2 regions of the Brenneria populi genome follow, and region 2 is predicted to be linked to the other one. Evidence: predicted binding sites of a transcription regulator. Region 2 holds the regulator's gene; the other holds the start of a gene.
What was found. Region 2 encodes sigma-54, which starts transcription at its own class of promoters, with help from an activator protein. Its sites were predicted from a motif close to GTTGGCACANNTTTCGCTNT; they were not measured.
Positions count from the first base shown of each region.

Region 1: glnK (P-II family nitrogen regulator) is a predicted target of sigma-54. The motif match lies at 2,697-2,716, and genes of this name have one in related genera.

Region 1 is NZ_JAYWTM010000004.1:442,303-447,322, reverse strand. It holds gene VSX58_RS06860 (SmdA family multidrug ABC transporter permease/ATP-binding protein) at 1-704, shown strand, start outside; gene VSX58_RS06855 (SmdB family multidrug efflux ABC transporter permease/ATP-binding protein) at 697-2,478, shown strand; gene glnK (P-II family nitrogen regulator) at 2,803-3,141, shown strand; gene amtB (ammonium transporter AmtB) at 3,178-4,464, shown strand; gene tesB (acyl-CoA thioesterase II) at 4,569-5,020, opposite strand, start outside.
Region 2 is NZ_JAYWTM010000006.1:37,969-42,988, forward strand. It holds gene rnk (nucleoside diphosphate kinase regulator) at 27-437, opposite strand; gene npr (PTS phosphocarrier protein NPr) at 600-872, opposite strand; gene rapZ (RNase adapter RapZ) at 875-1,726, opposite strand; gene ptsN (PTS IIA-like nitrogen regulatory protein PtsN) at 1,845-2,318, opposite strand; gene hpf (ribosome hibernation promoting factor) at 2,414-2,701, opposite strand; gene rpoN (RNA polymerase factor sigma-54) at 2,724-4,157, opposite strand; gene lptB (LPS export ABC transporter ATP-binding protein) at 4,330-5,020, opposite strand, start outside.

The DNA.
Region 1 (5,020 bases), on a different contig from region 2:
ATTTTACGCTGCAGCCTGGGCAAATGCTGGGGCTGTGCGGCCCGACGGGGTCGGGCAAAAGTACGCTACTGGCGCTGCTGCTGCGCCATTTTGATATTCATTCGGGCGATATTCGCTACCACGATCTCCCTTTACCCGCTATTCGTCTGGATGAGTTGCGCCATCGCTTTGCCGTCGTGGGGCAAACTCCTTTCCTCTTTTCCGATACGGTCGCAAACAATATCTCTCTGGGACGACCGGATGCGACCCGGCGGCAGATTGAAGGTGCGGCGCGCCTTGCCTGCGTGCATGATGATATTTTGCGGCTTCCGCAAGGCTACGATACCGAAGTCGGGGAGCGCGGCGTTATGTTGTCCGGTGGTCAGAAACAGCGGATCGCCATCGCGCGCGCGTTATTGTTGGAAGCTGAGATTTTGATTCTGGATGACGCATTATCCGCCGTTGACGGTCGGACGGAACACCATATCCTGCAAAATCTTAAGCAGTGGGGGGAGCGGCGAACGCTGATTATCAGCGCCCATCGCCTCTCTGCCCTGACGGAAGCGAACGAGATTTTGGTACTGCAGCGTGGGCGCGCGGTACAGCGGGGCGATCATCGGGAGCTTGTCGCCCAATCCGGCTGGTATCGGGATATGTATCGCTATCAACAATTAGAAGCCGCGCTGGATGACGCGCCGCCGGCCGAGGGGGACGCGGATGAATAACCCTAAACAGCTTTGGCCCACATTAAAGCGCCTGCTGTCCTATGCCTCGCCGTGGCGAAAGCCATTGACGCAGGGCGTCCTGATGCTATGGATAGCCGCAGCGGCCGAAGTTTCCGGCCCCGTTCTGGTCAGCTACTTTCTTGATGATCTGGTTGCGAAAGGGGAGTTTCCCCTGGCTTTGGCGGCGGGGTTAGCCGCCGCCTATCTGCTGTTACAGATTTTGGCGGCGATGCTGCACTATCTTCAGGCGTTGTTGTTTAATCGGGTGGCGGTCGGCGTGGTGCAGCAGTTGCGCATTGACGTGATGGACGCCGCGCTGCGGCAGCCGCTCAGTACCTTTGACACCCAGCCGGTAGGGCAGTTGATCTCGCGCGTAACCAACGACACGGAAGTGGTGAAGGATCTGTATGTCATGGTAGTGTCGACCGCATTGCGCAGCGCCGCGTTGATTGGCGCCATGCTGGTGGCGATGTTCAGCCTTGATTGGCGGATGGCGCTGGTCGCGCTGACTATTTTCCCCGCGGTGTTAATCGTCATGCTGGTTTATCAGCGTTACAGCACGCCGATCGTGCGCCGGATGCGGGGGTATCTGGCGGACATTAACGACGGTTTTAATGAAATTATCAACGGCATGGGCGTGATCCAGCAATTCCGTCAGCAGGCCCGGTTCGGCGAGCGGCTGAGCGGCGCCAGCTGGGCGCATTATCGGGCGCGGATGGAAACGCTGCGTCTCGATGGCTTTCTCTTGCGCCCGTTGCTCAGCCTGTTTTCGGCGCTGGTGCTGTGCGGGTTGCTGATGCAATTCGGCTTCAGCTCCGTCGGTTCGGTCGGCGTCGGGGTGCTTTACGCGTTTATTAATTACCTTGGGCGTTTGAATGAACCGCTGATTGAGATGACGACGCAGCAATCCATGCTGCAGCAGGCCGTCGTCGCCGGTGAACGCATTTTTGAACTGATGGATGGCGCGCAGCAGGGGTATGGCGCCGATGAGCGAGCGCTCGCTCACGGACGTGTCGAGATTGACGATGTCTCTTTCTCTTATGGTTCGGGAAAAAAGGTTCTGCAGCATATCTCGCTGGCCGTGCCGGAGCGGGGTTTTGTGGCGCTGGTCGGTCATACCGGCAGCGGCAAGAGTACCTTGGCTAACCTGTTGATGGGATATTACCGTCCTGACGCGGGTGAGATCCGGTTGGACGGCCGCCCGCTGCAAACGCTGTCGCACCGGGCGTTGCGCCAGAATGTAGCCATGGTGCAGCAGGACCCCGTGGTATTGGCCGAATCGATGTATACCAACGTCACGCTGGGGCGCGATATCAGCGAGGACGAGGTGTGGCGCGTGCTTGATATTGTTCAGCTCTCTGCGCTGGTGCGCGCGTTTCCCGATGGGTTGCATACCCCGATAGGAGAGCAGGGGAACAATCTATCGACAGGGCAGAAACAGCTGTTGGCGATTGCCCGGGTATTGGTGCAAACGCCAAAGATTCTGATACTGGATGAAGCGACGGCGAACATTGACTCCGGCACCGAACAGGCGGTGCAAAAGGCGCTGAATATTATTCGGGATCGAACGACGTTAATCGTTATTGCCCATCGCCTGTCGACAATTGTCGAGGCCGACACAATTATGGTGCTTCATCATGGACAGGCCGTTGAGCAGGGCACCCACGGGCAGCTGCTGCGTCGCCAGGGGCGTTATTATCAGATGTACCAGTTGCAGCTGGCGGGGGAAGAGCTGGCGGCGGCGGAAACGCCTGAGTCGGCCACCGTGTCGTAACGGACGCGTCGACAGCGGATGACGATGGGTTGCTTCGCACCATCACTAAGCATATTCATTCTGTTTTTAGCTCTCATGCACCAAATTTACCCGACGCGCACCAGTGTGGTGCGCTCGCTGCCCCGCTTTTTTAGCTTTCCTTTCCCCGATGGCGGATTGTCCGCCGTTAACGGACCTTAACCGCGTTCTCCTGACTGATATCCGTCAGATAAATCATTTATGGCACATCCTTTGCTTATTCATTGCGTGAAGATAATTCGAAATGATGGAAATCCGAGATAGCGGCAGGCGTAAGTCTGGACTTAACGGTTAGGGGGATGATCAATGAAACTGGTTACTGTGGTAATAAAACCATTCAAGCTGGAAGATGTGCGTGAAGCGTTATCTTCCGTCGGCATTCAGGGACTGACGGTCACTGAAGTTAAAGGGTTCGGACGTCAGAAAGGGCATGCTGAACTGTATCGCGGCGCGGAATATAGCGTTAACTTTTTACCTAAAGTGAAAATTGACATCGCGATAGCGGATGATCAACTGGATGAAGTCATTGATGTAATCAGTAAAGCGGCCTATACCGGAAAAATTGGTGACGGCAAAATTTTTGTCGCTGAATTACAAAGGGTTATTCGTATTCGTACTGGCGAAACCGACGAAGCCGCACTTTAACGCCTGACTTAGATTGGCAAATAGGGATGGATGAAAATGAAAAAACTTGTCTCCTCATTGGGTCTTGGTGTGGCCGCATTGCTCCCGTCTTGGGCTATGGCTGCGGCGCCGACGATCGATAAAGCAGATAACGCTTTTATTATGATTTGTACCGCGTTGGTACTCTTTATGACTATACCCGGGATCGCGCTGTTTTATGGCGGTTTGATTCGTTCTAAGAACGTACTTTCCATGCTGTCGCAGGTGATAGTCTCTTTCGCGCTGGTGTGCGTCTTATGGGTTATCTACGGCTATAGCCTGGCCTTTAGCGAAGGCAACGCCTTCTTCGGCGGTTTCTCCAGCTTTATGCTGAAAGGGATTGCCATCGATTCAATCACCGGCACGTTTTATCAGTATATCCACGTTGCATATCAGGCATCTTTCGCCTGTATCACCGTGGGCCTGATCGTCGGCGCCATTGCCGAACGCGTCCGCTTCTCCGCGGTACTGATTTTTGTCGCGCTGTGGCTGACTTTCTCTTACCTGCCGATGACCCACATGGTCTGGGGCGGCGGTTATCTGGCCGCTGACGGCGCTCTGGACTTCGCCGGCGGTACGGTGGTGCATATTAACGCCGCGGTAGCGGGCCTGGTCGGCGCTTATCTGCTGGGCAAACGCGCCGGTTTCGGTAAAGAGGCGCTTAAACCGCACAATCTGCCGATGGTCTTTATCGGTACGGCGGTTCTCTACATCGGCTGGTTCGGTTTTAACGCCGGTTCCGCCGGGGCGGCGAACGAAATCGCCGGTCTGGCCTTCCTGAATACGGTTGTCGCTACCGCCGCCGCTATCCTGGCCTGGGTCGTCGGCGAGTGGATGGTGCGCGGCAAGCCTTCTTTGCTGGGCGCATGTTCGGGTTGTATCGCCGGTTTGGTGGCGATTACGCCTGCGGCGGGTTTCGTCGGCGTCGGCGGCGGCCTGATCATCGGCATCGCTGCCGGTATCGCCGGACTGTGGGGCGTGACCGTACTGAAAAGATGGCTACGTGTTGATGACCCGTGCGACGTGTTCGGCGTTCATGGCGTTTGCGGCATCGTCGGTTGTATCCTGACCGGCGTATTCACCTCCGCGTCTCTGGGCGGCGTAGGTTATGCGGAAGGCGTAACGATGGCCCATCAGGTTTGGGTACAGCTGTTCAGCGTAATCGTCTGCTTCGTATGGACTGGCGTGGTCTCTTTCATCGCGTTCAAAATTGCCGATATGGTCGTCGGCCTGCGTGTGCCGGAAGAGCAAGAACGCGAAGGTCTGGACGTCAACAGCCATGGCGAGAATGCTTACAACCAGTAAGCGCTAATCTGAATCTTCGTTGATAAACAGGGCGCCGGTTAACTCCGCGCCCTGTTTTTTATTATGGCCGCCGCTGGCGGCGCTGAACCTGGCTCTCGGCGACATTAATCGGAATAGCGACGTATTACTCCCTCCTGCACGCTGGATGCGACCAGCACGCCCTCCCGGGTATAGAATTGTCCGCGGACAAAGCCTCTGGCGCCTGACGCGGAGGTGCTCTCTACGGCGTACAGCAGCCAATCATCCAGTCGGAAAGGCCGATGAAACCACATCGAGTGATCGATGGTGGCGACTTGCATTCCGGGGTCCAGAAAACCAACGCCGTGCGGTTGTAGTGCCGTTAACAAAAAATGGCAGTCGGAGGTGTAGCCAAGCAGATATTGATGGAGTCGTTCATCGTCGGGTAATGGGCCGTTGGCGCGACACCAGACGTGGCGTAGCGGTTCCGCCACTTCCCCTTTAAGCGGGTTATAAAACCTGACGGGACGAAACTCAATGGGGCGAGGGCGGGTAAATTTGTCACGGAATTGCGGCGGCAATGCATGCGCCATGCTCT
Region 2 (5,020 bases):
CTTTTCCGGCGCGCCCTTCCGCCGGCTTAGCGGTGGTACTCGCCCGCGGCTTCAGGCTGATAAAGCAGTTCCAGCACGTCGATGCGCGTTTCTTCGCCGTTTGGCAGCCGCCAGGCGATGGCGTTGCCGACGTGCATGCCCAGCAGCGCCGCGCCTAGCGGCGCCATTACCGACAGCTGGGAGTGACTGTCCTGCGCCGAAGCCGGATAAACCAGCGTGCGGACGTGCTCTTCGTTGGTGTTGAGATCGCGGAAACGCACCCGACTGTTCATGGTTACGACATCGGAGGGGATCGCCCGCGGAGGCAGTATCTCCGCCCGATCCAGCTCCTCGTTCAACGCCTGCGCGATATCGCTGTCCGCAAAAGCGGGCTGCTCCAATAACATATCCAGACGTTCCGCATCCAGTTCGCTGATTGTCAGGTTAGGTTTCGTCATACTCCTCTCCAGTTGATGTTTTCAGATGATATAAAAGCAACCCCCCGCGGGTGAGCGCGGGGGGCGTAAGAAAATAGGGTTTACCGGGATAGTAGGGGGTTCGTGAGGGAAAGGGAAGCGATCGCCGTCACGAATGCAGGCGGATAGCCTGCTAATCAATGGCTAATCTTCGTCGAATCCGGCCTCGAACAGCCCGATGACGGCGGCAAGCGCCTGCGTTTCATCCGGCCCGGTCGCTTCCACTTCGATGACGCAGCCTTTGGCCGAGTCGAGCATCAGCATGGCGATGACGCTGCTGGCTTCCGCTTCGGTGCCGCTGCCATTGCGCAATATCACTTCGGCATCAAAGCGTTGCACCAGTTCAAACAGCTGCATGGCGGGACGGGCGTGCATACCCAGCCTGTTTTTTATTTCAACGGATTGTCTAACGGTCATGATTATTTGCGTTTTTCCAGCGTGCGGTGGCGGGACTGTACATTCTTGCCGCGGGAGCGGAAATAATCAGCCAGCTGTTCCGCGACATAAACGGAACGGTGTTTACCGCCGGTACAGCCAATGGCGACGGTCAGATAGCTGCGGTTGTTGGTTTCCAGCATCGGCAGCCACAGCTCCAGATAGCTGCGGGTCTGATAGATGAAGTTATGCACTTCGGTATGCCGATCGAGGAACGCGGCGACGGGCTTATCCAGACCGGTCATCGGGCGCAGTTTCGGATCCCAGTGCGGGTTCGGCAGGAAACGCACGTCAAACACATAGTCGGCGTCGATGGGAATGCCGTGTTTGTAGCCGAAAGATTCAAAAACCATCGTCAGTTCGCGTTCGCGTTTGCCAAGCAGACGGGCGCGCAGCATTTCCGCCAGCTCATGTACCGACATCTCCGAGGTATCGATGATCAGATCGGCGCGCGAACGCAGGGGCTCCAGCAGATCGTTTTCTTCGTCGATGGCGCTTTCCAGCGAGAGGTTTTTGCTGGACAGAGGGTGTAAACGGCGGGTATCGCTGTAGCGGCGGATCAGCGTATTGCGGTCGGCGTCCAGAAATAGCAGCTGCGGCGAGAAACTTTGCGGCAGCTGCGCCATCGCGTGTTCGAAGATTTCCGGCGATTCCGGCATATTGCGCACGTCGATGCTGACCGCCGCGGAGATATTCCGGGCCGACAGCGTACTGGCCAGCTCCGGCAGCAGAACCACGGGAAGGTTATCCACGCAGTAGAACCCCATATCCTCCAGCGCGCGCAGGGCCACGGATTTTCCTGAGCCTGAGCGACCGCTGACGATCATCAGCACCATCTGACCACTCCCCTCTGACGACGTGACGGCGAGCTTGCGACGTCATCGTTTTCGCAATGAATCATAACCTGGGTATTGCAGACCAGGCCGCTATGTATCATCCGTCTCATCACCCGATTCAACCGGCTTCCGTCATAATCTGATACAGCTCTTCATCGCTCTGCGCGGCGCGCAGACGGCGGCAAACGGTTTTATCGGCCAGACGTTTGGCTACCAGCGATAGCGTATGTAAATGGGTTTTACATTGTTCCGCCGGAACCAGCAAGGCAAAAAGTAAATCAACGCCCTGGTTATCTACGGCGTCGAACGCGACGGGTTGCTCCAGTTGGATAAATACCCCGATTGCTCCCAGTACATCCTCTCCTTCCAGCTTACCGTGAGGGATGGCGATGCCGTTTCCGATGCCGGTGCTGCCCATGCGTTCACGGGTGAGCAGGGCGTCAAAGATAATCTGCGAAGGCAGATTAAGCTGTTTGGCGGCCAGCTCGCTGATGATTTCCAACGCCCGTTTCTTGCTCTGGCAATGAACGGCGCTGCGGGTGCATTCGGGGCGTAACACGGTGCTGAGTTGCAAAATGGGCTCGTTGTTCATTTTATATTCACTTGACGACACGTTCGCTTCAGTTGAACCGGACCCATCGGTTTATGGGCCCGGCTGTTCTCCGCTTAAACGTGCGGAGAGGAAAATCAGTGCTGTTTGAGCTTGTCTTTATGCTTGTTTAGCTGCCGGGCCAGCTTATCAATCAGTAAATCGATGGCGGCGTACATATCTTCCGCTTCCGATGTGGCATGCAGCTCCCCGCCGTTAACGTGGAGCGTGGCGTCGGCGATTTTCTGCACTTTCTCCACTTTCAGCACCACGTTGACCTGGTTAATGCGGTCAAAAAATTGCTCCAACTTAGCAAACTTGGTATTCACGAAATCGCGCAGAGGCTCGGTAATTTCGATATGGTGTCCGGTAATGTTGAGCTGCATAGTGTCTTCCTTCTAGTTGAGATCAAAGCAGTTGTTTACGCTGATTTGATGGAGGGATAGATAAAGACTCTCGATACTTCGCCACGGTACGCCGCGCCACGATAATGCCCTGCTCGGAGAGCAGCGAGGTAAGCTTGCTGTCGCTTAACGGTTTGGCGGGGTTTTCCGCGGCGATTAACTTCTTGACCAGCGCCCGGATCGCCGTTGAGGAGGCTTCCCCCCCATTGTCGGTATTCACATGGCTGGAGAAGAAGTATTTTAATTCAAAAATGCCGCGCGGGCTGTGCAGAAACTTCTGCGTGGTGACGCGGGAAATGGTGGATTCGTGCATGTCTACGGCCTGGGCGATATCAGCCAGCACCATCGGCTTCATAAACTCTTCGCCCTGATCGAAGAACGCCTGCTGCTGTTCGACGATGCAGCGGGTAACCTTGAGCAGCGTATCGTTACGGCTTTCCAGGCTTTTTATCAACCAGCGCGCTTCCTGCAGATGGCTACGGATGAACTGGCCGTCGCTGTCGCTGCGCACGCTGTTGCCCAGCGCGGCGTACTGCTGATTAATCTGCAGCCGGGGAACGCTGTCGGTGTTCAGTTCGACCACCCAGCGGCCGTGAATTTTGCGCACCAGAACGTCCGGGATCACATATTCCGACTCGCCCGTATTGATGGACTGGCCGGGGCGCGGATCGAGGGACTGAATCAGCGCCAGCGCCTCTTTCAATACCTCCTCCTTCAGCCGGGTGGCGCGGATCAGGCTGCGGAAATCGTGATTCGCCAGCAGGTCGAGGTGCTCGCTGACGATCAGCCGGGCTTCGGCAAGACGCGGGGTGTCGTCGGCGAATTGGGAAAGCTGCACCAGCAGGCAATCACGCAGATCGCGCGCCGCCACGCCGACGGGGTCGAAACGCTGAACCCGTTTTAACACGGCTTCGACTTCATCCAGCGTGACGTTTTCATCGCCGATGCTGTCAAGAATGTCCGCCAGCGGCACGGTGAGGTAACCGGTGTTGTCCACGGCATCGACGATGGCTATCGCTATCGCGGCGTCCGTATCGGAAAAAGGCGTCAGCTCGACCTGCCACATCAGGTAGTCCTGAAGCGTCTGGGTGGTTTCCCCCTGGTAGACCGGCAATTCTTCATCGCGGTAATCGGTGCCGGTGCCGGACGGCGTGCCTGCGGAATAGATCTCATCCCAGGTGGCGTCAAGCGGCAGCTCTTCCGGCATATCTTTATTTTCAAGGGCTTCGCCGGTATCCAGCGAATCGCTGTCCGTGGCCTCAAATGACTCTACTTCTTCGTGATTGTCCGTCTGCTCAAGTAACGGATTGCTTTCCAGCGCCAGTTGAATCTCTTGTTGCAGTTCAAGCGTGGACAGCTGCAGTAGGCGGATCGCCTGCTGTAGCTGTGGAGTCATGGCCAGTTGCTGGCTAAGCCTGAGTTGCAAACCTTGCTTCATAAGTTGCGCTAAATTCCTTTATATCCCCGTCATACTTCAAATTGCCTGTGCGTTGGCTTGGTTACTCGCCCCGTTGGGGCCGCCGCAAGCGCTGTTCAAAAACGCTTTGGCGTTTTTGTTCGGCAACTCGAATTATTTTGGTTATAGAACATGCAGTTAAGAACCTACCCTATCAAAGTCTGAAGCCTTCGCCTAGATAGACGCGTTTCACCTGTTCGTCGGCCAGTATTTCCGCCGGCGAACCGTGGGCGATTAAATGCCCCTGACTGACGATATAGGCGCGCTCGCAGACGTCCAGCGTTTCGCGCACGTTATGATCGGTGATCAATACGCCCAGTCCGCTGTCGCGCAGGTGTTCAATTATTTTTTTTATATCAATCACCGAAATAGGATCGACGCCGGCGAAAGGCTCATCCAGCAGGATAAATTTCGGATTCGCCGCCAGCGCGCGGGCAATCTCCACCCGGCGTCGTTCTCCGCCGGAAAGCGATTGTCCCAGACTATCGCGCAAATGAATAATATGGAATTCTTCCATCAGTTCGTTGGCGCGATCTTCCTGCTGCTCAGCGGTCAGATCTTTACGGATCTGCAACACCGCCATCAGATTGTTATACACGCTTAAGCGGCGGAAGATCGAGGCTTCCTGCGGCAGGTAGCCGATCCCGCGCAGCGCGCGTTCGTGAAGCGGCAGCAGGCTGATCTCCTCATCGTCGATCACGATCCGCCCTTCGTCGCGCGCCACGATCCCCACCACCATATAAAAGGTCGTGGTCTTCCCGGCGCCGTTCGGACCCAACAGGCCGACAATCTCACCGGAGTTAACGGTCAGGCTGACATCTTCCACGACCTTACGGCCTTTATAC